Regions from separate parts of the Nocardiopsis sp. iso_186 genome, predicted to be linked through region 2. Evidence: riboswitches for the same ligand, from Rfam matches in the RefSeq annotation. Region 2 holds a riboswitch; each other region holds the start of a gene.
The links. A riboswitch is a leader RNA that binds a small molecule or an ion and turns the genes downstream of it on or off. The one in region 2 is predicted to bind thiamine pyrophosphate.
Positions count from the first base shown of each region.

Region 1 (10,245 bases), 670 kb from region 2:
TCCAGGCCGTGCACTTCTGGTTCAAGCTGGCAGCCCTGGCGTTGCCCGCCCTCGCACTGCTCGTGGCCTGGCAGATGCAGGGCGCCCCGCGAGCCCCTGTGACCGACGACCCGGTCTTTCGCGTTGACACCGAGATGGAAATCGATCGCCGGCAGGCGGTGGGCGTCACCGAGCCGACCCCGGTCACCGTGCTGGTATCCGTGCAGGGGGAGACGGTCGCCACCCGGTCGGTCCTCGAACCAGGCGTGCACGCGTTCGTTCCGGGCACCGTGCTGCTGTTCGAAACGGGAACGACGATCCCCCACCACGTCGATCCCACTCCGGCGGAGGAAACCGGATGGCACGGGCCGGGACCCGGACCGGGTTCGTTGAGCGGGTACCTGCCGTACCTCTCGGTGGCTCTGGGCGTTATCGGGCTCCTGCAGTTCCCCACCCGCTTCTACGGGACGCCCAGCCCCAGGGCGGCCCGCCGGCTGGTGGCCCTGGTCGCCGCGCTGGTCGTGGTCTTCACGCTCGTTCCGCTGGTCTACGCGATGCTCGCCCGGATCTACGTGGGAGAGCTGTTGGTCAACGGGCAGGTCAACCTGGCGGTCCTGCAACTGCCCGAGCGCATGCTGCCCGGGCGCAGCGGGGTGCTGATGACGGTGCTGATCGCGGCCGGCGTCGCGTCGGCCGTGGTCACGGTCTCGGTGGGGCTCGCCGCCGCGCTGTCCGGGACCATTTCGCAGTGCGTGCTCGGCGGCGGCAGCACGGCCTACCGCTGGGGTGCGCTCCTGGCGGCCGGAACACCGCTGCTGATCGTCACCGCGTGGCCGGAACTGGCCGGAGCCGACCTGGCCTCGATAGCGTTCGCCGGGCTGCGCCTCAGCGCGGTGACCATCGCCCCCCTGTTGCTCATCGGGATCTGGTGGCGTGGGCTCACCGATGTGGGGGCCGCAGCCGGTCTGGTGGTCGGTCTGGCCGGCAGCGCCGTCGAAGCCCTGTCGGCGAACGACGTCCCGGTGGGGGTGCCGTTGCCGGGCGCCCTTCAGGGGCCGGCGGGATTCTTCCTGGTTCTGCTGGTCCCCGGAGTGATGATCGGGGTCTCGCTGATCACGCGGCAGCGGGTGCCCGGTGACGTGCTCGCGATGCTGGCCAGGCTGCACCTGCCCGAGCAGGAGGCGGGGCGCTGGCGCTGATGCGCCTGCCGCTCGTCGTCGAGAACGAACCACTCATCGGCTATGCGGGTCCGTGTGCCGACGGCTTGGCACCGCCTGCCGATCGGGGCAGGGGAAGCAGGTATGACCGGCCTGGTGCAGCCTAGGGTGATCTCAAAGAGCAACGGATCGGTCAGCGCAGCCTGCCCCGACCGCTTCGTTGCGATTTACCGAGGGGGAGGACCCGGCGCCGTTGGGTCGCCATCGACCATTCCGGCGGTGGGCAGGAGGGGAACGGCGCGGGGAGAGGTCGTCCGGCCGCCGCGATGGGAGGCGCGGCCGGACGGCAGCCCTCGTTCGGGCGGGTCCCCGGATCAGTCGTCGTCGTTGTTGTTGTTCCTGCCCCCGCCGCGACCGCCGCCCGGCCTATTGTCGTTGTCCCCGTCGCCGTTGGGGAACGGCGACACCCAGATCTCGACCTCCGAGCCCTTGTCGGCCTCGTTCTTGGGGTTGTAGTCGCCGACGAAGTCGCCGACGAAACGGTGCACCTTCACCGTGAAGCCGAGTTCCTCCAGCTTCTTGCGTGCGTCGTTGACCTTCCAACCGCGAATGTCGGGAATTTCCACCATCTCCGGCCCCAAGGAGACCTTGAGCGTCACCGTGTCTCCGGCGCCGACCTTCTCACCGTCGCCGGGCGACTGCTCCATGACCTGGTCCTTGGGTACGTCGTCGTTGTGCTCTTCGGTGATCTCGACCTTGAGGTCCTTCTCCTCCAGCAGGGATCGCGCGTCGTTGACGTTGCTCCCCACCACCTCGGGCACCGCGAACCCGGTGCTCACCGACAGCACTACGCTGCCCTCGCGATCGGCCTTCTCACCCGGGGAGGGGTCGGAGGAGAGCACCGTGCCGGGCTCGGCGTCGAAGGAGGAAGCCTCCTGCTGTTCGATGTCGGTCAGCCCGACGTCCTCCAGCAGTTGCAGGGCCTCGTTGATCGGCTTTCCGGAGATATCGGGGACTTCGACGAACTGGGGTCCGTCGGAGAGGGTGACGGTGATGATCTCCCCGGGCAGGATGTTGTCGCCGTTTTTCGGGTTCGTCGCCGCGATGGTGCCGGCCGGCGCCTCGTCGCTGTAGACGGTGTCGTCGGAGACGGTGATCTTCAGGCCCAAGGGGGTGAGTTCCTGCCGGGCGGTGTCGCGGTCCAGCCCTACGAGTTCGGGAACGACCTCGTAGCGCCCTGCGAGCATCCACCAGCCGAAGCCCAAGCCGGCCACCAGGAGCAGCGCCCCGATCAACATCAGCGGGTAGCGCATGCTGGGTCGCGGCGGCCGATGGTCGTCGTAGTCATCGTCGTCGTACTCGACCGGGGGAAGGTCACCCGGTTTCAGATCGACGACGAGAGTCTGGTTCTCGGGCTCGGCGGGGCCGGAGGCGACCTCGTTGACGGCGCCGGCCATGACGGGGGCGAAGGTCACGTTCGCGCCGGTCTGTCCCAGGGAGCGTTCCACCTCGAACACGGCCGCCAGGAACTGGCCGGCGTCGGTGAGCCGATAGCGGGGATCGCGCTCGGTGGCGCGAACCACCAAGGCGTCAACGCTCGGCGAGATGCCCTCCACCACTCGCGACGGTCGGGGGACGTCCTCGTTCACGTGCTGGTAGGCAACCGAAATGGGGTTCTCGCCGGTGTGCGGCTGCGCGCCGGTCAGCAGCTCGTACAGCATGATCCCGCATGCGTAGACATCGGTACGGGAGTCGGCGGTGTTGTGCGAGATCTGCTCGGGTGAGAGGTAGGCGGCGGTACCCATCAGAGCCCCGGTCTTGGTCAGCCCCTGTTGGGTCGCCTCCACGACCCTGGCCAGACCGAAGTCCACGACCTTGACCCTGCCGTCCTCGGTCAGGAGGACGTTCTCGGGCTTGATGTCCCGGTGCACCATGCCTACTTGGTGGGCCGCGCCCAGCGCGGCGAGTACCGGGACCATTACCTGAAGTGCCTCACGGGGGCTCAGGCGACCGCGTGCCTTGAGCAGCTCGCGCAGCGTACGTCCGGGAACGTACTCCATCGCCAGGTAAACGTGCCCCTGGTCGGTGCCCTGGTCGTAGACCTGGACGACGTTGGGGTGCGAGAGCTTGGCGACGGAGTGCGCCTCGTTGATGAAGCGCTGCACGAATTGGGGATCGCGCGCCAGGGTCGGATGCATCACCTTTAGCGCGACGTGACGGTCCAGTCGCTCATCGTGCGCGGCGTAGACCGTGGCCATTCCGCCCCCGGCGACCCGTGACTGGATGAGGTAGCGGCCATCAAGGGTCGTTCCAACAAGCGCGTCCGCAGTCGTCATGTCCACGAAGGGCAGTTTACGGGCGAATGCGGCACGGAGTGCGGCTGAGACTGTTTCTTGTCCGTGGAAAACGGGTAATGAGTGCTTCCGTCGCAGGTGCGGACGCGTCTTCGCACCACGCCGGGCGGTGTGTCGCCCGGCGTGTGGCACCGCGTCATTGCACGGCGGGTGAGGACGCCTGTGCGTAGCGGCGCACCGGGATCCGTCCCGCCCGCCTTGCCTGGCGGCCCGCGGTCACCGCGTCACGCATGGCCCGCGCCATGCGGACCGGTTCCTGGGCGCGGGTCACCGCCGTCGCCAACAGGACGGCGTCGCAGCCCAGTTCCATGGCCAACGCGGCCTCGCTGGCCGTTCCGATCCCGGCGTCCAGGATGACGGGCACGCCGGCCTCCTCGACGATCAGTTCGATGTTGTGCGGGTTGCGGATGCCCAGCCCCGAACCGATCGGGGCGCCCAACGGCATCACCGCCGCACAGCCCACCTGCTCCAGCCGCCTCGCCAGGATCGGATCGTCGTTGGTGTAGGGAAGGACGACAAAACCGTCGTCCACCAGCTGCTCGGCGGCCTCCAGCAGTTCCACCGGGTCGGGCAGGAGCGTGCGTTCGTCGGCGACCACCTCCAGCTTCACCCAGTCCGTCTCCAGTGCCTCCCTGCCCAGCCTGGCCGTACGCAGGGCATCGGTCGCGGTGAAACAGCCGGCGGTGTTGGGCAGCGGCAGGATGCCGTTCTCGCGCAGCACGTCCCAGACCGATCCCTGGGCACCCGGGTCCACCCGGCGCATCGCAACGGTGGTCAACTCGGTTCCCGAGGCGCGCAGTGCCTCGCCCAGGACCTGGAGGGAGGGCGCTCCGCCGGTTCCCATGATCAACCGTGAGCCGAACGCCCGTCCCGCAATCACCAGGGGGTCGCGCTCTGAAGTGGTGTCAGTCATCGTCAGCCCCCTTGAACCGCGGTCAGCACGTTGACCCGGTCCCCGGCCGACACCTCGGTGTCGTTCCAGTGGGTCTTGGGGACGACCTCGTCGTTCACCGCAGCTGCTACACCGCTGTGCGCGTCGGTCAACCCGCGCACCACGTCGGCCACGGTGGCGCCCGTGTCCACGTGGCGTCGTTCACCGTTGATGATCACGTCCACTGTTCTCACTCGAACCTTTCCGCGGGGATCGGGCGCCGTGCGCACGGCGCCCGATCCCCGAACTACTGCTGCGATGACAGGACAGGCGGCCTCTTGCCGGTCAGGCCGTGGCGCCGAAGTGCCGGGCGGCGTCGAAACGGCGGGCGTACTCCGGCAGGCTGCCGGTGGTCAGGGCCTGAGCCATGACGTCCCCGGTGGCCGGGGTGAACAGTACGCCGTGCCGGAAATGACCGACCGCCAGGTGCAGGCCCGCAACTCCGGTCGGGCCCAGCAGGGGCTCGTTGTCGGGAGAACCGGGCCGAAGGCCCACGCAGGTCTCGGCGATCTCCAGCTCGGCGACCCCCGGCACCAGCTCCCGGGCATCACGCAGGACCTCCCAGACCCCGCCCACCGTGAGACGGGTGTCATGTCCCATCTCCTCCTGGGTCGCGCCCACGATCACTTCCCCGTCGTCGCGCGGAACCAGGTAGACGGGGGAGCCCCTGACCAGGCCCCGAACGGTTCGGCCGACGATGGGATCCTCTCCGGTGGGGGTGCGCAGGCGCAACAGTTGGCCCTTGACCGGCCGCAGTACCGGGACGGTCCCCGTGGGAAGCCCTCCGATCTGCGAAGTCCAGGTGCCTGCCGCGAGGACGACCTGGCCGGCCGGCACGGTCGTGCCGTCGGTCAGGCGCACTCCTCGGACCGTGCCGTCGGCCAGGACCACCTCGGCGACCCGTTCGGGGATGAAGGCGACACCGTGTCGCAGGCAGGCGGAGCGCAGCGCCGCGGTCAGTCTGCGCGGATCCACGGAGTGGTCGTCGGGAGCGAGGATCCCGCCGCGGACCGAGGGCGCCAGCGCCGGTTCCAGCCGGCGGCACTCACGCGAGGTCAAGCGTTCGGTCCGCAGCCCCAGCCGATCCCGGAGGTCGCGCAACTCGGTGAGGACGGCCATGTCGTCGGTATCGAAGGCGACCTGGAGCGTGCCCTTGGTCCGGTACCCGGGGGAGACGTCGGTGTCCTCGGCCAGTTCGTTGAGGAAACTCGGGTAGCGGTCGCGGGACGTGATCCCGAAGCGCATCAGCGGTTCTTCCCCGAACGTCGCCTCGGTGGCCGGGGCGAGCATCCCCGCGGCCACACCCGACGCGGTTCCGGGTTCCTCGGGCGAGACGACGCCGACCCTCAGGCCCAGCCGGGCGGCCCGCCACGCGGTGACCAGCCCGATGAGTCCGGCTCCCGCGACAACCACGTCCGGGGCCGTGAGGGAGGTCCGTCGAGGGGACGACTCATGGTCCATGACGCTCCACTCCCTTCGCCGGCATGACCCGGATCAGGTTCGTGCGGTCGGAGGCTTGCAGCCTCCCTCTCAGCCGGATCACACCCGGCTCCCGCGGGGATCTGTGTACGTTCACCACGATTCTAGGTGCTTGCCCGGTTCCCCGCCGAAGGGGCCCGGCCCACTACGCCCAAAGCGATAACCGGGGACAGGGCCCGCGACCGTGGTCGTTGTGTGGGAGATTGGGAGGGTGATACAGATCGATCGCGACACCGACGCCCTCGTCGGCGAGTGGCTCACCATCAAAGAAGCGGCCAAGGCGCTCAACGTCAGCCCCAACCGCATCAAGCAGCTGATCAGGGAGTACCGGCTCCTGGGAGCCACCCGCAGCGGGGTGCCCTCGATCCCGGCCGCCTTCATCGTTGACGGCGACACCCTCAAGGGCCTGCAGGGCACCATCACGGTTCTCTCGGACTGCGGGTTCAGCGACGAAGAGGCGTTGCGCTGGATCTTCACCTCAGACGAGAGCCTTCCCGGATCTCCCATCGAGGCGCTCCAGGCCAACCGCGGCACCGAGGTCCGACGCCGCGCACAGGCACTGCTGCTGTAGTCCGCCCGGCCCGCGGCAGGGCACCGGGTCGGGGCTAGGGTGAAACGCGTGACTGCGAGTTTGCGAGAACGCCTGGATGCGGCCCGTCTCTACCTGTGCACCGATGCCCGACGCGAACGCGGCGACCTCGCCGCGTTCCTCGACGAGGCACTGGCCGGGGGAGTCAACGCGGTCCAACTGCGCGACAAGAGCCTGGAGGCGCGCCAGGAACTGGCGGCGCTGGAGATCATGCGCGACGCCTGCGACCGCCACGGCGCCCTGCTTTCGGTCAACGACCGCGCCGACATCGCCCGCGCCGTCCACGCCGACATCCTGCACCTGGGCCAGGACGACCTCCCGGTTCCCGACGCCCGCGAGATCATCGGCGACGGGCCCCTCATCGGTCGGTCCAGCAGCAGCGTCGCACTGGCCGCGGCAGCCGACGCACAAGACGGGGTGGACTACTTCTGTGTGGGGCCGGCCTGGGCCACTCCCACCAAGCCGGGTCGGGCAGCGGCCGGGCTCCCGGTCATCCGCGCGGTCGCCGACAGTTCTCCAAGTCGGCCCTGGTTCGCCATCGGCGGTATCGACCTCGACAACCTGCCCGAGGTCCTGGCCACCGGCGCCCGCAGGGTCGTCGTGGTGCGCGCGATCACCGATGCCGCCGACCCGAGGGCAGCGGCCGCCCAGTTCAAGCGGGGGCTCGACCGGGCCTGCCGCTGACGACACCCGGTTACCGGGTCCCGGTGGCCACGGTGCTCATTTGTACACGTGCGAGAGCGCGCTGGGATGCTTGCGCAGGTAGCCCTCGATCGACTGGGCGGGGTGACCGGTCAGGTCCAGTACCGTCTCGCTCACCCGGTCCAGTTCGCCCTCGGCGATCGCCGCGTAGGAACTGACCCATCCCTCCACGGCCCAGTCCGGTGCACCCAGACCGCCACGCGAGGCCAGGGCCTCCTCCCAGGTCTCGGGTATGTATCCGATCCGCTTCCCGGTCACCCCGGAGAGCCGGTCCACTGTCTGCGACAGCGTCACTGCCTCCGGGCCGGTGACGTCGTAGGTCCGGTCCTCGTGCGTCTGTGGATCGGCCAGGACGGTGGCGGCCACGTCGGCGATGTCGTCCCGCGACACCCACGCGACCCGTCCCTGTCCGGCGGGTCCGCGGACCACGCCGTCCTCACCCGCCCAGCGCGGCAGCAGGTCCAGGTACAGGCTCGGCCGCAGGAAGGTGTGCCGCACGCCCGTCGAGCGGATGTGCGCCTCGGTGTAGAAGTGATCCCTGGCGAAGGTGAAGGTCGAAGCGGGCCCGGCCCCCAGGAACGACAGATAGACGACATGGCGGACCCCGGCGTCCAGCGCCGCGTCCACGGCGTTGATGTGCAGCCGGACCCTGTCGGTGGCCTCGGGAGCCGAGACGAGGAACAGCACGTCGGTCCCCTTGGCCGCGCGTGTGAACGCGACCCGGTCCTCGTAGACCGCCATCGCCGCGCTGGAACCGGTCAGCTCCGGCGCGCGGTTGATGTCGCGCACGATCAGCCGCTGCGCGACCCCGCGTCGCGCCAACCGGGCGGCTACTCTGCCGCCCAGCGCTCCCGTCGCGCCGGTAGTGCCAATGGTGTGCGTTGCTTCCTGGTCCTCACCCATGGCTCCCTATCTTCGGTGAATGACCCGTTACGCGCACCACCGGCGCGCCGGGGAATTACGCGGCGCGTCGGTAGGTGAGCCGTCGCAGCAGTGTCTCGGCCGGTCCGCGTTGACCACGGAGCTCCTGGAGATAGGCCAGCGCGACCGTGATCAGCCAGACAGCGATGGCGAAGGCAGCCATCGAGGCGCTGTGCAGTTGCCCGCCCAGGGCCAGACCCCAACCGGCTAGCAATGGGGCGCACAGCACCGACTGGGCCAGATAGCACGACAGGGAGCGCTTGCCGACCGCTGTGAGCGCCACGACCGGTGCACTGGTGGCCGCACGCTCGCTGAGCCGGTGGGCCAGGAGCCCGAAGAACGCGACGTAACCGATCCCGCAGAACAGTCCGGTGACGAGTTGGCTGGTCTGGAACACCGAAGCGGAGGCGGCGGAGACCTCGACGACACCGACGTGGTGCAGCGCGTGCGGGAGCCCGCCCGCCCAACCGACCCCGATGCCCAGCACGGCCGTGGCCCGCAGCAACCCCGGATGGCGACCCGGCTCCTCCAGGACACGCCGGCGCGCAGCCCAGAAACCCAGGAGCAGGGCGATGGGCACGACCAGCGACAGCACCCCCTGGAACAGCACGAGAACGGGCCAGAACATCAGCCGTTGGACGACCGAGGCAAGGTAGTCGGGCTCGCCCAGCATCGCGCTGGCCATGGACAGGAAGTTCATGCTTGCGCCCGGGTCCCAGTCGCCGCGCGCGGCGAACACCGCGCCCACCACCGAGGACCCCACCAGCACCCCCAGCAGGCCCGTCAGCACGCCGGACCACACCAGCAGGGTGCGGTCGGTGCGGCGCAGGAACAGCCGGCCCATGAGTAGTCCGACCAGGCCGTAGGCCCCGAGGATGTCGCCCATCCACAACAGGGCGGCGTGCACCAGGCCGAAGAGCAGCAACCAGAGGTTGCGCCGCCGCAGCAGTCCCAAAGCGGCACGCTCGCTGGTCGCGGCGCGTCGGCGGGTGGAGAGCTGCACCATGCCGTAACCGAACAGGAAGGCGAACATCGGGTAGACCCGCATGTCCACGGCCGTGATCAAAACGCCCTGCACGATCATGTCCGCGGGCGATCCGTCGGTGGGGTGGATCGAGGTCGCCGCGGAGTCCGAGGCCCACAGGTACCAGGCGGTGTTCGCCAGTGCGATCAACAGCAGCATCAGGCCACGGGCAAGATCGGGGGCGAGTGCGCGTTCGCCCCTTCCCGCCGGTGTCCGAAGCGACGACGAGGGTGTTTCCGTGGTCATCGGGGGGAACTCCTCAGGGGCGTTCTACCGGGATGGCTCGTTTCGCCGGCCGGGCGGGGCGGTACCCGGACCGGGCGTGTTCATTGTTCCATTCGGTATCGGACAAAAGGAGCAGATGGTGTGGTCGGCTGTGGGCTGCCGCCATCTCGTGGCCGAGGTCGGGCCGCTCCCGGGAGCGGCCCGGCAGTTCCGATCGCCTCAGTGCTTGCGCTCGGTCGCGGCGAGGATCAGATCGGCCAGGGCCGGACGCGCGTCCGCGAACAGGGCCTCGTGCTCCAGGGCGCGGTTGGCCTCGGCGACATAGCCGACGATCCGCTCCTCACATGCGTCGAGGGCACCACTGGTGGTGATCACCGAGCGCATCCAGTCCACTGCGTCGGTCCCCAGTTTCGGGTCGCCCAGGAGACGGCGAAACTCTGCGGCGTCGGTCCGGGAGGTCAGGCGCAGGGTCTCGGCCACCAGGACCGTGCGCTTGCCCTCGCGCAGGTCGTCCCCGGTGGGTTTGCCGGTCTCCTCCGGTGCGCCGAACACCCCCAGGATGTCGTCGCGGAGTTGGAAGGCGATCCCCAGGGGCAGGGCGTAGGCGGTGTAGACCGGTGCGAGCTCCGGCCCGCGTCCGGCGAGGGCCGCGCCCAGGTGCATCGGCCGCTCAATGGTGTACTTGGCCGTCTTGTGCCGCATGACCCGCAGTGCGTCCTCGACGGTTTCGGAGCCCTTCGCCTGGTTCAACAGGTCCAGGTACTGGCCGGCCATCACTTCGGTGCGCATGAGGTTGAACGGCTCGCGTCCGGCGGACAGGGCCGCCGCCGGCAGCGCGCTGGACTGGTACATGTCCTCGCACCAGGCCAGGCACAGGTCGCCCA
Region 1 covers NZ_CM149670.1:3,756,849-3,767,093, reverse strand. Annotated here, with positions in the region: gene AC0VYP_RS16535 (sodium:solute symporter family transporter) at 1-1,178, shown strand, start outside; gene pknB (Stk1 family PASTA domain-containing Ser/Thr kinase) at 1,511-3,478, opposite strand; gene AC0VYP_RS16525 (thiazole synthase) at 3,627-4,403, opposite strand; gene thiS (sulfur carrier protein ThiS) at 4,406-4,606, opposite strand; gene thiO (glycine oxidase ThiO) at 4,707-5,882, opposite strand; TPP riboswitch at 5,876-5,987, opposite strand; gene AC0VYP_RS16510 (Rv2175c family DNA-binding protein) at 6,112-6,471, shown strand; gene thiE (thiamine phosphate synthase) at 6,520-7,173, shown strand; gene AC0VYP_RS16500 (SDR family oxidoreductase) at 7,210-8,094, opposite strand; gene AC0VYP_RS16495 (DUF418 domain-containing protein) at 8,150-9,382, opposite strand; gene AC0VYP_RS16490 (polyprenyl synthetase family protein) at 9,581-10,245, opposite strand, start outside.
Region 1: linked by a shared signal. The riboswitch ahead of thiO (glycine oxidase ThiO) and the one ahead of AC0VYP_RS19475 (ECF transporter S component) in region 2 are both predicted to bind thiamine pyrophosphate.

Region 2 (10,245 bases):
ACAGGCACTGGAGGCCACCCGCTCCGGCACGGTGTTCACCACGCATACGCCCGTGCCGGCCGGGATCGACCGGTTCCCCCGCGATCTGGTGGAGCGCCACTTCAGCGGCGACGTCGCGCTGGAGGGCCTGCCCGTCGAGCGGGTCATGGCGCTGGGCGCGGAGAGCTACGAGGGCGGTGACCCCCACCTGTTCAACATGGCCGTCATGGGCATGCGCCTGGCCCAGAGGGTCAACGGCGTGAGCAAACTGCACGGCGCGGTCAGCCGCGGGATGTTCCAGGGCCTGTGGCCCGGCTTCGACCGCTCAGAGGTGCCGATCACCTCGATCACCAACGGCGTGCACGCCCCCACCTGGGTGGCCGACGAGGCATTCGAGATGGCCAGGCGGCTGGTCCCCGACTCGGCCGACTTCGACACCGCCGAAGGGTGGGAGAAGGTTGTCGAGGTGGGGGAGCGCGAGCTCTGCGATATGCGTCGTGCGCTCCGCGAACGGCTCGTACACGACGTTCGGCGTCGGTTGCGGGCCTCCTGGCACCAGCGCGGCGCCAGCGACGCCGAGCTCGGCTGGATCGACGACGTCCTCGACCCCGACGTGCTCACGATCGGTTTCGCCCGTCGAGTGCCCTCCTACAAGCGCCTCACCCTGATGCTGCGGGACAAGAACCGGCTCAAGGCCCTGCTCCTGGACCCTCAGCGCCCCATCCAGATCGTCATCGCGGGCAAGGCCCACCCGGCGGACGAAGGCGGCAAGCGGCTCATCCAGGAGATCGTCCGCTTCGCCGACGACCCCGCGGTCCGCCACCGCATCGTCTTCCTCCCTGACTACGACATGGCCTTGGGGGCTGCCCTGACCCAGGGGAGCGACGTGTGGTTGAACAACCCGCTGCGCCCGTTGGAGGCGTGCGGCACCTCGGGGATGAAGGTCGCGCTCAACGGTGGCCTCAACCTCTCCATCCGCGACGGATGGTGGGACGAGTGGTTCGACGGTTCCAACGGCTGGGCCATTCCCACGGCGGACGGGGTGGAGGAGCCGGACCGGCGCGACGACATCGAGGCGGCCGCGCTCTACCAGCTCTTCCAGGAGCAGGTCGCACCGCTGTTCTACGACCACGATGACGACGGCCTGCCGAAGCGCTGGCTGGAGATGGTCAAGCACACTCTGGTCTCGTTGGGGCCCAAGGTCCTGGCCACCAGGATGGTGCGCGATTACGTCGAACGGCTCTACCAGCCCGCGGCCCGCTCCTCGCGGCAGCTCGCAGCCGACGACCTGCGCGGCGTGCACGCCCTCGCGGCCTGGAAGCAGCGGGTCGCGCGGGCCTGGCCGGGCGTGCGCATCGAGCACGTCGAGGTCACCGGAATGGACGAGCCTCCCCAGGTCGGGGGAGAGCTGATGGTGAGGGCCACCCTCGTCCTGGGTGAGGCCGACCCCGGCGACCTGTGCGTCGAGGTGGCACTGGGGCGGGTCAACTCCTTCGACGAGCTGGTGGACCCGTCCTTCGCCGAACTGTCGGTGGTTCCCGGCCAGGAGGGGGAGGGGCCGCTGGTCCGCTACGCCGGCTCGGTGCCGCTGGAGCGCTCGGGGGTCTCCGGGTACACGGTCAGGGTGCTGCCCAAGCATCCGTTGCTGGCCACCCCCGCCGAGATGGGCCTGGTGGTCGTCCCCGAGCCTGCTCAGGGGATCGGCGCGCTCGTGCTGCGCTGAGCGCGGCGAGGCGGGCCGGCGAGACGTCTCGCCGGCCCGCTGCGCGGTCGGGCGCAGGCGGCCACCCCGTCGGCGGGCCCCCTCCTTGACCGGAGGCGATGCCATACGGCCATAATGGGGGGAATACCGACAGGGGAGCGCTTCGGCGCTGAGAGTGCGGCCAGCGAGCCGCAGACCCTTACACACCTGATCTGGGTAATGCCAGCGAAGGAAGTCGTGGGAACCGTCGCCGATGGCGTGTTCCGCGTGCCGTCCCGTCATTGGGGCGGTGCGCGTCATGTCCGCGGCGGCCACTCTTGGCCGTAAGCCCTCTCGTCATTGACGAAGGGACGTCCTGCAATGAGCACCGAACCCGTGGAGAAGTCCACCGCACCCAGCACGACCTGGCGCACCGTCGATATCGTGGTCGCCTCAGTCATCGGAGTCGCACTCGGCTTCGTCTTCTGGATCTGGAACCTTCTCTACTCGGTGGCCGCCACACTCACCGCTCCGATCTTTCCCCCCGCATGGGCGGTGATCTACGGAATGTGGCTGGTCACGGGGGTCCTGTCCGGACTGATCATCCGTAAACGCGGCGCCGCAGTCCTCACCTCCATCGCAGCGGCGTCGGTCTCGGCGATCCTGGGGGTCCAATGGGGCTGGGAGGTCGTGGTCTCGGGCGCGTTGCAGGGACTGGGAGCCGAACTGGTCTTCCTGGCCTTCGGATACCGGCGCTGGGGAATGGGCGTGGCCGTCCTGGCAGCCGTGGCCTCGGCGCTCTACCCGGCCGTGCGCGACAACATCGTCAGCAACGTGACCTGGCCGTTGTCCTACCAGCTCTCCTATGCCGCGATCGTGATCGCCAGCTCCGCGGTCATCGCCGGGGTCGGCTCCCGGCTGCTCACCACCTCCCTCGCCAAGGCCGGTGCCCTGGCCCCTTTCCCCTCGGCCAAGGGCTGATCCGGTGACTCGACCCGACGCCGGCCCTGCTGGGAAGAACGGACCCGGCACGCACGTCCGCATGCGCGACTGGGGGTGGAAACACGCAGGCCGCGAGGACTACTCGCTGCGCGGTGTCACCCTGGAGATCCAGCCGGGGGAGCGCGTCCTGCTGCTGGGCGCCTCCGGCGCCGGAAAGTCCACGCTCCTGCACTCCCTGGCCGGTCTCACCGGGCCGGACAGTGCCATCAACGGGGAGGCGGAAGGCGTCCTGCTGCTGGACGGCCACAGCGCCCAGCAGCGTCGCCGCGGAGTCGGACTGGTCAGCCAGGACCCCGAGACCCAGCTCGTCATGGCCCAGGCAGGCGACGACGTGGCCTTCGGGCTGGAGAACCTCGCCGTTGACCCCGCCGAGATCTGGGATCGGGTTGACGCAGGTCTCGCCGAGGTCGGCTTCCCCTACGGGCGCCACCGCTCCACCGCTTCCCTCTCCGGAGGGGAGAAGCAGCGGCTGGTCATCGCAGGGGCTCTGGCGATGCGGCCGCGGCTGCTTCTGCTGGACGAGCCCACCGCCAACCTCGACCCCGCGGGAGCCGAACTCGTCAGATCCCTGATAGCGGAGTTGCTCAGCGCGACCCAGGCCACCATGGTCATCGTCGAGCACCGTGTCGCCCAGGTCATGGACCTGGTTGACCGGGTCGTCGTCGTGGAGGCAGGAGGGGGTGTCCTGGCGGACGGGGTCCCGAGTGAGATATTCGCCCGACACGGCGCTGCTCTTGCCCGGAAAGGCGTCTGGGTACCCGGTTACGAGCCGAGCCCCGCCCTCCCGCCCGCTCCGGGAGGCCCCGTCCTCTTGGAGGCCGTGGGCGTGCACGCTCGCACCCCCCGTGAACTGGGGATCAGAGGAGCCGCTCCGAGGACCGTCCTGGAGGGAGTGGACGCAGACCTGCTCGCCGGTACCACCACCGCCCTCACCGGGCCCAACGGAGCCGGTAAGTCCACCCTGCTCATGATGCTCGCCGGGCTGGCCGCCCCGTACGACGGCACGATCGCGCCGCGCGGAGTGCTCGCCGAGGTTGACGCCCGTCCGCTCGCCCGATGGCCCGCCCGGCGTCTCGCCCGCCATGTCGGGACGGTGTTCCAGCATGCGGAGGACCAGTTCGTCACGGCCACGGTCCGTGACGAACTGCGCTTCGCCCCGCTCAAGGCAGGCACCCCCGAACACGAGGCCGACGCCTGGGTGGATGAGCTCCTGGACCGTCTGCGCCTGACAGAGCTGGCCGACGTGCATCCCTTCACCCTCTCGGGAGGAGAGAAGCGTCGGCTCTCGGTGGCCACCGCCCTGAGCTCAGGCCCCGCCCACGCTCCCGATCTGCTCGTCCTGGACGAGCCCACGTTCGGTCAGGACACCATCACCTGGACCGAGTTGGTGGAACTCCTGGCCGAGCTGCGTGCTCAGGGACGTGCCGTCCTGGCCGCCACCCACGACGACCTGTTTATGGACCGCTGCGTTGACGCGCGGCTCCGGGTGGCAGAGGGAACGGTTCGCCCTGTCCAGCAGGGGGACGGTCGATGACCATCCGATCGCCTGAGGAATCCGGCCCGCGCAGCGAGCTGCTGATCATCGCCCGTCCCGACGGGGGAGGTGCCCGCTACTGGCTGCTCGGCCTCAACCCCGCAGCCAAGGTGATCGCCGCGCTGGTGCTCTCCTTCGGTCTCATCCCCGCGATCGATCCCGTCACCGGCGGCATCGTCCTGGCCGCCGCGCTGCTCCTGGTTCCGTTCAGCGGGCTCGACCGCCGGACGACCTTGATCCTGGGCGTTCCGTTCGTCCTGATGGGGTGCTCGAACTTCCTGGTCAACTACCTCTACGGGGAGTATGGGGCGTGGGGCGCGCTCGGGTCGATGCTGCGCCTCCTGGCCATTGCGCTGCCCGGCCTCCTGGCCGCCATCAGCAGCGATCCGACCAAGTTGACCGACGCTCTGATCCAAAAGCTCAAAGTGCCCGAACGCCCGGCCCTGAGCGTGCTGGCCGCCCTGCGGCTGCTTCCCCTCCTCGCAGGGCAGTGGAACACCATCTCGCTGGCCCGCCGGGCCCGGGGGATCGATGCCGGCCGCAACCCGTTCGCTGCGACGAGGGTCTTCGTCGGCAAAACGTTCGCGCTGCTGGTGCGGGCCATCCGGACCGGGACACTGCTGTCCACCGCGATGGAGGCGCGCGCCTTCGGCACCGGTCCGCGCAGTCACGCGCGGGCCAGCCACTGGCGCGCGGCCGACACGCTCGTCATCGTCGGGGCTTTCCTGCTCCTCGCCGCCGCCTACACCGTCTCGGCCCGGCTCGGCACGCTCACCTTCCTGTTCGGCGGTGTCGCCTAGGGCGTGCCGGGATCCCCGACCGCGACCGCCGGTACACGACGAAAACCTACTTAAGCCACTTAGTCGATCTTCGTCTCTTATGGGGCGGATATCGCTGTTCTCCGACGGCTGGTCGCCCTCCGTCCCTACGCTCCTTCTACTGGGGCGCGACGCATGGGATCCGAGTGACTACGCACGGTCGTCGCGCTCGCAACCGGAGCCGCTGCCGAGCAGGAGAACCATCGTGTCCACAGGTAGGAACATCCCCCCGGGGCAGATGCGTGCTTATCGTGACCTGGCCCGCATCGCCTACCTGGTCCTGCCGGGGCGCAGCCCGGATCAGGGACGCCTCTACCAGGCGCATCGAATCGTCACCGCGGTGCTCGCAGGACGCGGCGACCTCGATCCCGGCGACTACGACGTGTTCCGGGTTCGGGTACTGCGCCGTGCACTGCGTCCCAAACGATGGTGGCAGCGCGGCACCGCCTGGTTGCGGATGTTTCCCGCGACCGGGTTCAGCGACGACATCGCCCTGTTCGCAGCCCTCGACGAACTCACGCCTCAGGGGCGCGCCGCTTATGTGCTGAGCCGGATCGAGCAGATCCCGCCCGACGAGGTGCGCGACGTTTTGCAACGCTCCGGAGCCGTCGCCCCCGACGCCGCCATCACCGAGGCCGCCGGCGTCGGCGGCCGGTTGGCGGCCTCGGAAACAGAGCAGGACCGCCTCCTGGAGCGTCCGCCCTTCGACCCGACCATCGTCCGCGTATACGGCCGCCGGTCCTCCGCACGGCCTGCTGCGGCTGCGGCAACGGTCGGGGTCGCCCTGATCCTGGTCGCCATCGTGGCGATCCCCCAGGTTCGGGGAGGGACCGTCCTGCGGCACGAGACCGGAGCCGCTCCGGCCGCGGCCCACTCCACCCAGGTGCGCGTCCTGGCCGCCCAGACATGGCGGGAGCGTTTCGAACTCGACCTCAGCGCCTGGGACGCCCGCGGTGACCTTCTCGACGACGACCGGCTTGTGCAGCGCGCGCTCGCGGCCTGGTACGGGATCGAGGAACCGGGCTCGGCCGGGCGCGGCAGGGAGGGGGCGGAGGCCCTGGCCCCGAGTGCTGCTCCGCTCCTGCTCTTCGCGGGGGAGGTTGACGGCCATCGCGTCGTCCTGCTGCACGACGCTCCTCGGCTGGCCCGTTACGTGGAGGGCGCAGACCGGGCCGCGGTGGAGGTCTTCCCCGAGCCGGGCAACGGGGTCGCCAACTGGCCGGCAGTGCGGCTCCTCGCCACCGACGAAGGTGTGCGTTTCCTCCTGCCGCCCTGGGTCGTCCAGGCCGAAACCGCGCCACTCGCCGAAGACGGTCCCCAGTGGAGCTCGTTGCGGATCGATGACGGCGTCACCGATCACGTTCCCACTGTGCGGGAGCCGGGTTGCGCCCGCGGCCAGATTCTTCGGCTCCGGGCCCCTGACGTCGCTCACGGCCAGCCCTACACGGTCATGGACGGTGGCTGGAGCAGTACCTCCCACATCGGCTACATGCCGCCCCCGCCGGCCGAGATCCGCCGTCTGGGCCCACATGAACTCACCGGAGACCCGACGGGATTCAAGCTGTGGGGTGAACTCGACTGCTTACTCCCGCCATTGGATCGGCCGGCACGAACCTCGACCGTGTGGGAGTTCGCCGTCACCGACCTCCCAGGCGGAGGGAGCGGTCGTTGGACATGCACCCGTTTCGGTTTCGCGGACGGCACCGGGAGTGCCGTCGTGACCCTCCTCGCCTCTCAAGGACGCACACGTCAGGTCGAGGTCGCGACGCACGAGAACGGTTGGGACTGCAGCAATCTCAGCCGACAGGTCGCCGCCGGCGCCTGGTGGCAGGACGACGACGGAGCGTGGCACTACCTTGCGGGAGCCTCCAGGGACGCCGTCTCCATCCGTGTCGAGGGGGCGGTCACCGGTACCGGCGAGGGGCCGCAACTCGCGGTCACGGGGCCGCCGGCCGGAGAGAAGCCGGCGGGGGCGGTCACCGTCACCGCGGTGAACGCCGAAGGACAGAAGATGACCGTCTTCGAGTGATCCCACGGCTCGGCGTCGGCGCGTCCGTACCGCAGAGCGGGGGCGGTGCGCGCATCAAAAGGGCAAGGGGTGATAGGCAGGAGCCCCCGAAGTTCCGAGCCGAATGGAAGAGGTTGTGGACCGTGGCCGAGTTCGTGCGTGTGGAGACCGATCCCGACAACCCCGCCGTTGCCGTCATCCGGTTGGACCGACCGAAGATGAACGCGCTCAACGCCCAGGTACAGGTCGAGATCGCCGAGGCCGCGGTCCGGGTCGGCACCGACGACACGATCGCGTCCGTCGTGGTCTACGGGGGCGAGCGGGTGTTCGCGGCCGGAGCCGACATCAAGGAAATGGCCGATCTGGACTATGCGCGGATGGCCGAGCACTCCCGCGTCCTCCAGGACTGTTTCACCGCGGTGGCCAAGGTCCCCAAGCCGGTCATCGCAGCCGTGACCGGGTACGCCTTGGGGGGTGGATGCGAGTTGGCGCTGTGCGCGGACTTCCGGGTCGCTGCCGACAACGCCGTCCTCGGCCAGCCCGAGATCCAACTGGGGGTCATCCCCGGCGCCGGTGGCACCCAGCGGCTGCCTCGGCTCATCGGCCCCTCCCGGGCGAAGGACCTCATCTACACCGGCCGCCACGTCGGAGCCGAAGAGGCGCTGGCCATAGGGCTCGTTGACGCGGTCGTACCGGCAGGCGAGGTGTACGCCGCCGCAGTGGCGATGGCCGCGCGCTACGTCGGTGGACCGGCGGTCGCCCTGCGCGCGGCCAAACAGGCCATCGACGCGGGTCTGGAGACCGATCTCACCACCGGTCTGGAGATCGAGCGGCTGCAGTTCTCCGCGCTGTTCGCCACCGAGGACCAGAAGACCGGGATGCGCAGCTTCGTCGAGCAGGGCCCCGGCAAGGCCGAATTCTCCGGAAAGTAAGGGCGCCAGACCATGTGGGGACTCGACACCCGTCCTGCTGTCGAACGGGCCGATCTGCTGGCTCGGCCGGTCGCGGCGGCGGTGGCCGCCTGGAAACACACGACCCCGGTCGAGCGGCTACTGGTGGCCGCCATCGATGCGGACCTGGCCGATACCGCCAATTTCTGCGCCGCCTACGAGGTTCCCGTGGAGGCGTCCGCCAACTGCGTCGTCATCGCTGCCAAGCGCGGTGGCGAGGTGCGGTACGCGGCGTGTGTGGTCCTGGCCACCACCCGCGCCGATGTCAACGGGACGGTGCGCCGACACCTGGAGGCCCGCAAGGCCAGTTTCGCTCCCCAGGACGACACCGTGCAGGCCACCGGAATGGAGTACGGCGGGATCACTCCGCTGGGGCTGCCCGCCGACTGGCCGATTCTGGTCAACGCCGCAGCTGCGGCCCAGCCCTATGTCGTCGTGGGCAGCGGGCTTCGCCGTTCCAAGCTCGCTGTTCCGGGAGCGGTGCTGGCCGAGTTGCCCGGCGCCCAGGTCATCGAGGGGCTGGCCCGCCAGGTCTGACGCCGGCCCGTCCGCGGCGGGACGCACACGTCTCCCGCCCCGGACGGGCCTGCGTTCGCACGAGCCCTTGAGCGGAACCGAAGTCCCGGTTTTTCCGTCATACTCATGTGGTCACTCGACGGGGGCGCGTGTTCGCGCGACCCGGGTGCCCGACCTTTCGGGGTGGGGGCGGTCCCGTCGGCTTTTGTAGCCTGGCCGGGACCGACCGGGTGACTGTAGGTGCTGTGGTTCATGACGAGCAGCGCGGCACGTGGCACCGACCGGTACTGATTCGGAGCCCGATCGCTTCTGGCCGATAGGCTGCACGAGGTGGTACGTGGGGTTTGAGGAGATGGGTTCACTATGGCAATGACGGCAGGTTTCTCCGATGGTGAGGGGCTGCCGGAACACATCGGCCCATACAAGATCCGCAGGCGAATCGGCCAAGGCGGAATGGGCGTTGTGTACCAAGCCGTAGACCCTCAGGATCGGCTGGTCGCAGTCAAAGTGCTGCGTTCGGAGGTCGCCGGCGACGACATCGCCCGCGCCAGGCTGGCCCGCGAGGTCACCACGATGCGCAGGGTGCAGAGCCGCAACGTCGCGGCCGTCATCGACGCCGACACCAATGCCCGGCTGCCCTGGGTCGTCACCGAGTACATTCCCGGCCCCACCCTGGACGCCACCGTCACCGACCACGGCCCGTTGCGGGGCCGTGCGCTGACCAGGCTGGTCACCGGTCTGGCCAGGGCCATCGGCGACATCCACGCAGCCGAGGTCATCCACCGCGACCTCAAGCCCGGAAACGTCATCATCTCCAATGGTGAGCCGATCGTCATCGACTTCGGTATCGCCCATGCGGTGGACGGTGCCAAGCTCACCCAGACCGGTACCTTCGTGGGGACCCCGAGCTATCTGTCGCCCGAGGTGATCGAAGGCTCCGACCTCAGCCCGGCTACCGATATCCACGCCTGGGGGGCAACGGTCGCTTTCGCGTCCACCGGCAACCCGCCCTACGGTGCGGGTGCGTTCGAGGTCATCTTCTTCCGCATCCTCAACGGGGAGATCAACCTCGACGGAATGCCCGACGCGCTTCGTCCGCTGGTCGGCTCCGCTGTGGCACGCGACGTACGCTCCCGGCCCGACGCGGCGCGCCTGCTCGCAGCAGCCGAGCGCCTCAATCTCGACCTCCCCTGGGCGGAGGAGGGCTACCAGCCGAGCGGCTTGACCGGATCGCACACGGTTGCCGCCAGTGTTCCCGAGCCGATCGAGTCGCCGCGCCCCGACGCGACCCAGGTCGCAGGGCCCACCGACACCGCCATGGCCCCTGCGGAGGACGAGTACGAGGACGACCGTGCGGAAGAAGGGGCGCCGCCGCACACCCAGTTCTTCAACTCGACGCTGCGCCCGGACGAGTTCCGCGACATCTTGACCCCGGTCAACTACGACAAGGGCAGGGCCAAGCAGACCTCGACCTTCTCGGGCGACGAGTACGAGGACGACGAACCCCGCGGTCTGGTGGACCGTTTCCGCTCCCGCCGCAAGGGCGAGGACCGGATCAGCGACTACCTCGGTTCCGACGACGAGGACGACTACTACGACGACCGCGAGGTCAAGACGCTGCCCTGGCTGCTCGTGGTCCCGGCCGCGCTGGCCGTCGTCGGGATCACCCTCATGCTTCCCGTGTTCGGTCTGTTCCTGGGACTGCTCGGGGTCACGGTGCTGGGCGGCCTGGACATCGCCAAGCGTGAGCACGCCCG
Region 2 covers NZ_CM149670.1:4,423,711-4,433,955, reverse strand. Annotated here, with positions in the region: gene glgP (alpha-glucan family phosphorylase) at 1-1,702, shown strand, start outside; TPP riboswitch at 1,824-1,932, shown strand; gene AC0VYP_RS19475 (ECF transporter S component) at 2,042-2,641, shown strand; gene AC0VYP_RS19470 (ABC transporter ATP-binding protein) at 2,703-4,196, shown strand; gene AC0VYP_RS19465 (energy-coupling factor transporter transmembrane component T family protein) at 4,193-4,996, shown strand; gene AC0VYP_RS19460 (hypothetical protein) at 5,220-7,043, shown strand; gene AC0VYP_RS19455 (enoyl-CoA hydratase/isomerase family protein) at 7,166-7,954, shown strand; gene AC0VYP_RS19450 (YbaK/EbsC family protein) at 7,967-8,509, shown strand; gene AC0VYP_RS19445 (serine/threonine-protein kinase) at 8,852-10,245, shown strand, end outside.

Region 3 (10,245 bases), 940 kb from region 2:
CCGAACTGGATCAATACGGACTTTTCGCATTAGCTGCACCCCTGCGTCATCGGATCGGCCCCGCCCCCTTCCTCTCCCACCAGCACTGACTTCTCGACGCCTCCGGCCGGTCGGCCGAACGCACCGGGAACCGGCGGCCGACCCACACGCGCTTTTCACAGCCAAGTCTCGTAAGATCGGCTCTATACCGGACGGACGTGATGTTTCGCGGTGACTTTTCCCGCCATGTCTTGCGCGCATGTTCGCCCCTCGCCGTCCGGCACTCTTATCGCAGCCGACAGAAGGCACCCTCCATTCATGTCCGATGACGCCCCCGTCCCCGCACCCGACGCCCCTGCGGCAGCCCCCACAGAGCCTCCGCGCCGGCGCCGGCGATGGGCGCGCGTCCTCGGCTGGACCTCCGGGATACTCGTGGTGGTCCTGCTCGCGAGCGTGGGCACCGCCTACGCCTACTACCGGTCGCTGCGCTCCAACATGGTGCAGCACGACCTCGGGACAGCCCTCGCCGACGAGGAACGCCCGCCCAAGATCGGCGAAGAACTCAACATCCTCTTCATCGGCTCCGACGGCCGGGAGGACGGCAACGCCGATTACGGAGGCCGCGATTTCGTCGGCGAACGCTCGGACTCGCTGATGCTGGCGCACATCTCTCCGGAGAACGGCGTCACCGTCGTCAACTTCCCCCGCGACTCCCTGGTGCAACTGCCGGAGTGCTCGGCCTACGAGGGTTCCGAGGGAACCTACGGCTACTACGGGATGATCAACGCCGCCCTGTTCCACGGTGGGCCCCCCTGCGCGGTCAAGACGATCGAGTCACTCACCGAGATCCGCATCGACCACTTCGTGCACCTGAGCTTCGTGGGTTTCCGCGACATGGTGGACTCGGTCGGCGGGGTGGAGATGTGCATCCCGGAGCCGATGAGCGACGAGCGCGCCAAGCTCGACCTGGAGGCGGGCGAGCAGACGTTGGACGGCGAGCAGTCCCTTGCGTTCGTCCGTGCCCGTTACGAGATCGGTGACGGCGGCGACATCGGGCGCATCGACCGCCAACAGATGTTCCTCGGAGCGCTGGCCGCACAGGTCACCAGCAGCAAGGTGCTGACCAGCCCCAGCCGGATGACCTCGCTGCTCTCCGCTGTCACCGAGTACACCGCCACCGACGCCGACCTCTCCTTGGAGACGATGGTCTCGATCGGCTCGACTCTGGCCGACGTGGACCTGCACGAGATCGCCTTCTACACGGTTCCCTGGTGGCAGGCGCCCTCCGACCCCAACCGGGTGGTCTGGGACGAGGAGAAAGCCGATCAGTTGTTCAAGGCGATCAACAACGACAAGTCCGTGACCGACGCGATGCTGGAGACCGGAAAACCCGAGGAACCCGAGGCGAGCCCCTCGGCCGACCCCTCGCCCTCCTACCCTGCGGAGCCGCCGACGGAGCCGGTCGGGCAGCAGAGCGGCACGGAAGAGGACTCCATCACCGGTCGGGACGCGACCTCCAACCCCTGCGCCAACGGGCTCGGGCTCGGCACCGAGGAGGAGTAGCCCTTTTCTCCCGTTCGGGCGGGGTGGACAAGAGTCCGCCCCGCCCGACGTGTTTCCCGGGACGGACCGCAGTGGGGCTCCGGCCCGTCGGCGTCCCGGGCGACCGGCGCGCGCATCACCCCATCGAACCGGGTCGCTAGCCGATGGGGACAACCCATTCCAGGAGCGTGCCACCGCCGGCCCGCGGGGAGACGGCGAAGTGCCCCCCCAACCCGGTGGCGCGCTCGGCCATGTTGCGGAGTCCGCTGCGGCGGCCTTGTTCAGGGATGCCCACTCCGTTGTCGCCGACCTCCAATCGCAGCTCGCCGTCCTCCGCCTGCACACTGACGTGGACTTCGTCGGCGCTGGCGTGTCTGGCCACGTTGGAAAGGGCCTCGCGCAACACGGCAAGCACGTGGTCCCCCACGTCGTCGGGGACCGAGGCGTCGATCGGCCCGTCCAACCCGACACCGGGCCGGCAGACCAGCGTGTGTGCGGCGTTCTCCACCGTGGTGAGGATGCGTCCGCGAAGAGATGCCTCCTGGACCTCGGTGGTCGCCTGGAGCGCGAAGACGGTGGACCTGATCTCGCGGATCGTCTCGTCCAGGTCGTCGATCGTGCGCTGGACGCGGTTGCCCGCTTCGGGATCGGCGATCATGCGGACCGTGCTCATCAAGGTCATGGCGGAGGCGAACAGCCGCTGAATGACGATGTCGTGCAGGTCCTTGGCGATACGGTCGCGGTCCTCGAGCACGACCAGCCGCTCGGCGTCGTGGCGCGCCTCCGCCAACTCCAGGGCGACGGCCGCCTGGCCGGAGAAAGCGCTCAGCATTCCCAGCGCCGCAGGGTTGAACGGGCTGCTCAGTCCGGCTTTGCCCAGCAAGAGGACGCCGCGGGCATGGTGGGGCGAACCGAGGGGGACGAGGAGGCCGGGGCGGAAATCGTACTCCGGCGGGAACGGAAGGGCGAGTTCGCGCAGGTCGGCCACCATGACCCCCTCGCCCCTGCGGTACACGGAACCGCACTCGGTCCCTTCCACCTCGACTGCCATGCCGAGCAGCTCTTTGGCGCCTGCGCCCTCGGCGATCTCGGCGACGAGGTAACCGTCCTGGGAGTCGGGCAGCATCACAGCGGCGATGTCGGCGTTGACCATCTCGCGGGCCTGCTCGGCCAGGTAGGCCAGTACCTCCTCGGCCGCCACCCCCGACAGCAACCGCGTGGTGATCTCGGTGGAGGCCGAACGCCAGCGCTCCCGTTGGCGGCTCTCCTCGTAGAGTCGGGCGTTGGCGATGGCAACCCCCGCGGCAGTGGCCAACGCGCTGACGATCGCCTCGTCGTCCTCGTCGAACTCGCCGCCGTCGTACTTCTCGGTGAGATAGAGGTTGCCGAACACCTCGTCGCGCACCTGGATGGGTACACCGAGGAAGGTGGTCATCGGGGGGTGGCCTTCGGGAAACCCGTGAAAGCTCGGATGATCCTGCATCCGGCTCAACCGCAGAGAACGGCGTTCGCGGGTGGGGTAGGCGAGCAGGCCCTTGCCGCGCGGGTAGTGCGGCATGCGCCGGAACTGCTCTTCGGTGAAGCCGACGGGGATGAACTCGCTGACGTTGCCGTTGTGGTCCACCACCCCCAGACCGGCGTAACGGGCGTTGACCAGGTGTGCGGCGGCCTTGGTGAGTCTTCGCAGCACGGTGGCCAAATCGAGGTCACCGCCGATGGAGACGACGGCTTCCAGTAGCGAGTGGAGCCGGTCTCTGGTGGAGAGTGCGTCGGCCAGGCGGGCCTGGACCTCGGTGAGCAACTCGTCCAACCGCATTTGGGGCAGCAATGGGCGCTCTGGGCGCACCGGGGGCTCGGGCACGTGTCCATACCTCCGAGACCACGCTATCCCCTGATTCACCGCAATGAGAGCAAACCGGGCCACCGTTCGGACCCTGAATCCCTTTCAGATAGACGGTTTCGGGGCGATCGTGGCCGAGGACCGTGACATTGGGGAGGTGTTCCGGAGCGACCGAATGGATTGCCGCTCTCCTGCACACCACGGCGGGAGGAGTGGAGCCCGGACGGGTCCGCGTACCGGTCCGGGCTCCTGACCTCGGGGTCATCATGAGCGAGAAGGCCGCGACGGCGGCCTCGGATTCGACCTCGCTTCATGCGCACCGCCCCGAAGGGGTGGCAGGCGGGGTGAGGACCGCACGCCCCGGCCCCGCTACCTGAACGAGTAAACCGTGTGACGCACGGCCTAACAGCGGTCCAAAGCCCTGGTTTCGCCCGGGCCTTTGGTCCCGAGCCGTCGCACCGACCGATGACCGGCGCCTTCTGGCCGTCCCGGCCTCCACGGGGGCCTCCCGGGCCAGGTGGTCGCCCCACGGACATACCTGATGGGTTGGGGCCCGAAGATTTCCCGGAATTCGGGTTGCGGTCACAACCGATCATGCTACGGTCACTTTTCGTAGCCGATCGCCACTCTGAGCGACAATCAGGCTTGCCGCCGTCGAGGGGACCACGCTGTGGCACGGAACAGCCGAAAAGAGCGCACGACGCGCTCCTTCGGTGTCGCCCGTGCCCTGAGGTCCCCAATGGCACGCCGCCTGATGGTCATCGGCGGGTTCATGGCCACGGCGTGGCTGGTCGGCTCCGCGCCGGCCGGAGCCGACGCATTGGCGACCCTGGACCGCGCCACCGAGGCGGTCACCACGACAGCCGCGGAACACAGCACGGCCGGAACGGAACTCCTCTCGGTCGCTCACACGGCGGAAAACATCGTGAGCGGAGCCCGTTCGGCAGTCACCGAGACGGTCCCCGCCACTGTGGTCGGCGAACAACACCCCGAAATCGTCCTTCCCGACCTCCAGGGGCTTCACCAGTTGACCACGCCCGTCGGTGCGATCGTCGGCATCACCCAGCCGGCCGGGCCCGCCAGGGCCGTACCGCCCCGAACGCTGCCGGCGGAGCCTGCGGTTGAGAACGGGACCGAGACCGAGGCAGAGCCCACCCCCCGCGAATCCGCGGAGGCCCCGGTCCTCAATGCCTCCCCCTCTCCCTCTCCTTCCGTGTCACCTCACCAGCCCGCAGCCCGGAGCGGACCGACCGCGTTCACCGCGGGCGCTCTGACGCACGCACCGGCTCCGGCGCCGGTCCTGCCCGACGAACCGGTCGCGTCAGCGCACCAGTCCGTCTCAGCAGGGTCCCCCCAGGCACAGAGCGGCGCTTTCCCCGGCGGGTTCGCCGGATACCTGGCCCACCAGCCCGTCGCCCCCAAGGGCGATGCGCTGGCGTCGGCGACCAGGCACGCGCTGGAACTCGTCCCGCAGCAGCCCGCGGACGAGCACTTCTCCTCCCCCGACTAGCCGACCGGACCGACCGCCGGATCTCTTCCCGGCGACAGCAGGCACTCGCAGACGTCATGGCACGTGCGACAGCCCCTGCCCGTACCGGCCTTCGGCCGGCGGCTCCCCCTCCCAGCGCCTCTTCCGCTGGGGGTTGACCTGAGTCCCGTAACCCCGTCCCACGGGATTCAGGTCAGCCAGTGGTCCGCCAGACCTCACAGCTGACTCCCGGCACGCCAGCCCGCACCGTCCTCGGACACGCGAGGCGGCCGGCCCCTAATCACACATGAGTACCGCGGCGCGGCCGGACAGGCCCGCCCCCACTGACAACACCGAAGGACCTCTATGTTCACGTTCGCCCGCAAATCCGCCAAAGCCATTCTGCTCACCGCCGGGGTGGCGGGATTCGTCGGCCTGGGAACCGGAATCGCAGTCGCGGACAGTATGCTGCCCACCGGAAACCTCGGTGCCCCTCTCGGCGGGAGCGCGGACGCGCTCGGTGCGACCGGTCTGACCAAGGCCCTGCCCACGGGCGCCCTGGGCGGGCAGGGCCGCCTGCCCCAGAGCGGCCCGACCGGCCTGGGGCTCACGCCCACCGGAGGCGTCGTGGAGACCCTGGCAGGCGCTCCCGCCGGTACCGTCGCCCCGCACGTTCCGACCGTGGCCGGAATCCCCGAGCAGGTCTCCGACGAGGTGGACGAGGCCACCGGTGTGCGGGAACTTTTGGCCGAAACCCCGTTGAGCGCACTGGACACCCGCTCGCCGCAGTCGCACCGGGCGACCTCCGACCTGGGGACGAAGCAGGTCCGCGACGGAGCGGACACGCTGCTGGACGGGTTGGGCGACGGTGCGAGCCAGCTGAGCGCCGGCGCGGACCAGTTGAACGAGGGGGCCGGCCAACTGACGGTGAAGTCGGTCGCGGACAGCGCGACCGCCGGCCTGGGCACCGACCTCACCGAAAAGACGCAGCTCGGGGGCCCGGCGCTGGGCGGCGTGACCGGTCTGGTGCCCAAGCTGGACCTGGACTCGCTGACCGGCGGCGCCCGCGAGCCCCAGCACCACCGCACCGACCTGGCCGACCTGCCCCAGCAGCAGCCCGACACCCTGATCGCGACCCCGTCCGTCGGTGAGCTGATCGCACCGGCAGAGGCCCTTGTCGCCGGCCTGTCCACCGGTGACCTGACCCGCATGCTCGACGGAGCGAGCCTGCCCGGCACTGCGCGCACCGCACAGGCCGGCCCGGCGGGCCGTCCCGACACTGTTGCCGTTCCGATCGAGGGCGGCAGCGTCGGCGTCCTGAGCGGGCGCGACTCCATCGAGCAGCAGCTCGTGACCAAACTGACCGGGATCGAGCTTCCCGCACTGCCCGGCGGCACCCGCGAAAGCCAGCAGGGCACGGCGCTGTCACCGCTGGAGGGCGTGGACATGGGCGTGCTCAACGCCGAACCCGCCATCGAGGAACAGCTGGCCGACGCGGTCGTCGGGCTTGCCCCCCGCCAGTTCCAGAGCGGCCCCGCAACACCCGCCGGCGTTCCGGCCGGCCTCCCGCACTTCGAGAACGGGATTCCCGGCACCAACCAGGAGCAGGCCCCGAGCGGGCTGGTCACCGGCACCAACCTCGCCACTCCGGCCCACGTCGTCGGCAAGGCCGCCAGCGACGTGCTCACCGAGACCAAACTGACCAACGACCTGCTGGCCAGTCTGCCCCGCCAGCAGCAGGCGTCCCCCGTGTCCGTCCCGGTCGAACTTCCCGGCCTGCCCCGCCTGTCGGCGGTCGAGCGGCTCCCCGAGCTGCCCGTGGACACCGGCGTGACCACCTCCGACCGCTCGATCACCGACGAACTGCCCGGGCTGCCCCTCCTGTAGTACGGACCGCCTTTCACCGGGCCCGGAAGCACCCGCCCGTTTCCGGGCCCCACCCCCTTCGGCCACGCCGCCCGGCACGGCCGTTCCCCGCGCGTGGGTCGGTTTCGCACCAGGGCCATGACCGACGCGCCAGCCAGCGAACACCCGACACGAGGAAGACCACGATGTTCACCTTCGCCCGTACGTCCGCCAAGACCCTCCTGCTGACTGCCGGCTTCGTCGCGCTGAGCGGCGGGATCGCCTCCGCCGCGATCGTCAACGGCTCCGCCACCGACCTCAACGCCGTGGCCCAGACCGGCACCGTCGCCGAGAAGATCACCGGCCCGATCACCGCGTCCCTCGGCGGCCTGCCCCGCACCTCCCAGGCCGCACCGGAGCTGTCGCCCGCCGAGGCCACCGACCTGGGCAGCCAGTTGGGCGACCTCAACACCGGCCTGGCCACCCTCCCCCGCCTGCTCATCATCGGCGACCCCGGGGTGGCCACCCCGCTGGGGGCCAACGGGCTTCCCACGACGAAGGTGCACCAGAGCTCCCCGGTTGACCTGGTTGACCTGGCCGCGCTGCCCACTGCGTCCGCGCTTCCCGGCGGTGCCGCCCTGGCCGGTCTGCCGGGCTCGCTTGCGCTGCCCGACCAGACCGTGGTGCTGCCGGAGCAGCCCGTCACCCTGCCCGCGCCCGCGCGCAGCGCGCAGGCCGCGCCGGTGGGGTTGCCCGCCGGGCTCCCGGAGCTGAGCGACGTGACCGCACTGCCCGGCACGGTCGCACCGGCGACCACCAAGGAGCTGCGGGACCAGGTCCAGGTGCAGCAGGCCGGCATCGATTCCGCTGTCGGCCAGGTCACCGGGCTGGCCTCCGCCGCCGGCACGATCGGTCTGCCCGAGGCGCGGACGGACTCCGTGGCGCCGGGTGACCTACTCGGCGGACTGACCGAGGGCGTGGACATCAACAGCGGGCTGCCGCTGCTGTAGGCGACATAGCAGGGGTGGCTCGCTCCCGGCCTGTTTCCTACCGGGAGCGAGCCACCCCCAGGGTTGTTCCCCAGATGTGGCACGGTCGGATCACTGGCGACCGTGCAGGGCTCAGCTGTCGGAGCCTACGGGGGTCCAGTCCTCCAGGGACCACGCCATCTGCCAGAAGCGGACCTCGTGATGGACACTGGCCACGAACGCCTTCTCGATCCGCTCCAGCTCCGCAACTCCCGCCTGAGCCGCCAGTTCGTCGAGCAGACCCCGGAGCCGGGTCAGGGTGCTGCCCATCGAGGGGTCGGCGTAGAAGGCCCACCAGCCGTGGAAGGGGTGGTCCTCTCCAAGGGTCCCCTCGGCGAGGAAGCGCTGCGCCGACCACAGGTAGGTCCACGGGCAGGGCAACAGCGCCGCCAGAAGAACGGCGAGACTGTCGCGCCCCGCTTCCATCATGTGGTTGACGTAGGCCTGCGCGCTGGGGGCGAGCACGTCCACCTGCGCGTCGGCGTAGCTGGTTCCCGCGAAGTCGCACAGCGCCTGGTGGGCGTGGTCCTCCTCGCTGAGCACGAAGGCCACGCTGTCGTGGAAGTAGCGCATCCACTCGCGGTCGGGCGAGAGCGCCAACCCCAGGCCGTAGCAGCGGATGTAGGCGGTCAGGTACTGGTGGTCCTGGCCGACGTAGTGCAGCACCTGCTCCTTGGCGAGTGTGCCCGCACGCATCCCCCGCAAGAACGGATGCTGGTAGAAGGCCTCGAAAAGGTCGGCGTGCCGACGGCCCAGCTCGGCTGTGAAACCGGTTTCATCAGGGGCAACAGGAATCATGCCCAACGTCCCTCCGCTCGTGTCAACGAGATCAGGTTCGACGGGTTCGGGCCGATCGGCCCGTCTCAGTCCTGCGTCCGCGGGAACGGACGGTCTCGGGACACCCCGCGTGGTTACGGCCATCACAGTACTGGAGCGCTGCGCCGTCGGGCATGGCGGCGTCGGCGAACGCCGGTGCGCGGCCGGTACCGGCTCGCGCCGAAGAGGCGAGGCCCTTGGGTGGTTCCTGCGACGGTCCCTGTATCCGTCGGCAACGGGGACGATCACGGCCCCGGCCGCCGGGGCGCGACCGGGTCACCCGGGTATGCGCCGGCCGGTGACGATGTCGGTCTCGATGCGGATGTAGTGCGCGCGGTCCCCGGGGGCCCATGCCCGCAGCGGGAGGGTCCGAAGCTCGGCGAGTTCGGCGAGGTCGGTCACCGCGCGGCCGATGCCCACGACCGTGACGGACCACCCGGTGCGCTCGTAGACGTCGTAGTCGTCAACCTCGAAGGCGACCACGGAGTCGCGAGTCGCCTGGGCCAGCTTCGTGTCCGGTGCGGTGCGCACGATGATGTCGGCTCCGTGCAAGGTGAAGTTCACTGGTTGGATCGCGGGCAGCGCCCGATCGGTGAAGACGATGCGCCCGATCGGTGCCGCGGCGAGCAGGCGCAGGCACTCGGCTCGCCTGAGGATCTCAAGGCCCGCGGTGTCGGTCCGCATCCCGTCCTGCCCCTCCCCGCTCGATCCACTGCTCGGGCGGTCCGGCCGCCCACTGGCGAGGATCAGTTCCCCTTGCCGCGCAACTGGGCGACGAGGACCGCCGCCTGCGTCCTGCGCTTGAGGTCGAGCTTGGCGAGCAGGCTCGACACGTAGTTCTTGACCGTCTTCTCCGCCAAGTAGAGGCGATCGCCGATCTGGCGGTTGGTCAACCCCTCACCGATGAGGTCGAGGATCTGGCGTTCCTGCGGGGTGAGCACCGCCAGCGGGTCGGTCTTCCCTCCGCGGCCGCGGAGCCGGTCGAGCATTCTTCCCGTGCTCTTGGGATCCAGCAGCGAGCCTCCGGAGGCGACGGTGCGGACCGCGCCGACCAGGTCGGCTCCGTGGATCTGTTTGAGGACGTATCCGGCCGCGCCGGCCATCACCGCGTCGAACAATGCCTCGTCGTCGGCGAACGAGGTGAGCATCAGGCAGGCGATCTCGGGGTGGCCTGATCGGATGTCGCGGCAGACTCCGACCCCCGAACCGTCGGGGAGCCGGACATCGAGTACGGCGACGTGGGGACGAACCGCCGGAACCCGACTCATCGCCTGTTCGGCGGTGCCGGCCTCTCCGACGACGCGCATGTCGCCTTCGCCCTCCAGCAGTGCGGCGACCCCCCGTCGCACGACTTCGTGGTCGTTGACCAAGAACACCTTGATCGGATCAGGCGTGGCCGCCCTGGACATCGCTAGCCTCCACCGTTTCGCTGCCGAAGTCTCCCCTCTCGACCGTAACGCTCCGCTCCGGCGGGGACCACGCCGAATGACTCAATTGGCCGGGGACGAAGGTCCTGAAACAGACATCCGCCCAGCAGGCCGGCCACTCCGGGAAACCGCTTTTCCCACAAGAAAATGAACAATTTTCACCCACCGATCGAAAGAGACGACGAGAAGCACACAGACCCTCGACTCCCCAGATCGTCCAGGAGTACGCGAACCCACTTCACAAAACGATGCGAAGCAATCAGGAGATATACGCACAGCGACACAAAACCGCAGGCCAGA
Region 3 covers NZ_CM149670.1:5,361,975-5,372,219, forward strand. Annotated here, with positions in the region: gene AC0VYP_RS23435 (LCP family protein) at 298-1,542, shown strand; gene AC0VYP_RS23440 (sensor histidine kinase) at 1,679-3,337, opposite strand; gene AC0VYP_RS23445 (hypothetical protein) at 4,101-4,871, shown strand; gene AC0VYP_RS23450 (hypothetical protein) at 5,196-6,716, shown strand; gene AC0VYP_RS23455 (hypothetical protein) at 6,881-7,684, shown strand; gene tenA (thiaminase II) at 7,796-8,500, opposite strand; TPP riboswitch at 8,492-8,618, opposite strand; gene AC0VYP_RS23465 (pyridoxamine 5'-phosphate oxidase family protein) at 8,795-9,202, opposite strand; gene AC0VYP_RS23470 (response regulator) at 9,265-9,927, opposite strand.
Region 3: linked by a shared signal. The riboswitch ahead of tenA (thiaminase II) and the one ahead of AC0VYP_RS19475 (ECF transporter S component) in region 2 are both predicted to bind thiamine pyrophosphate.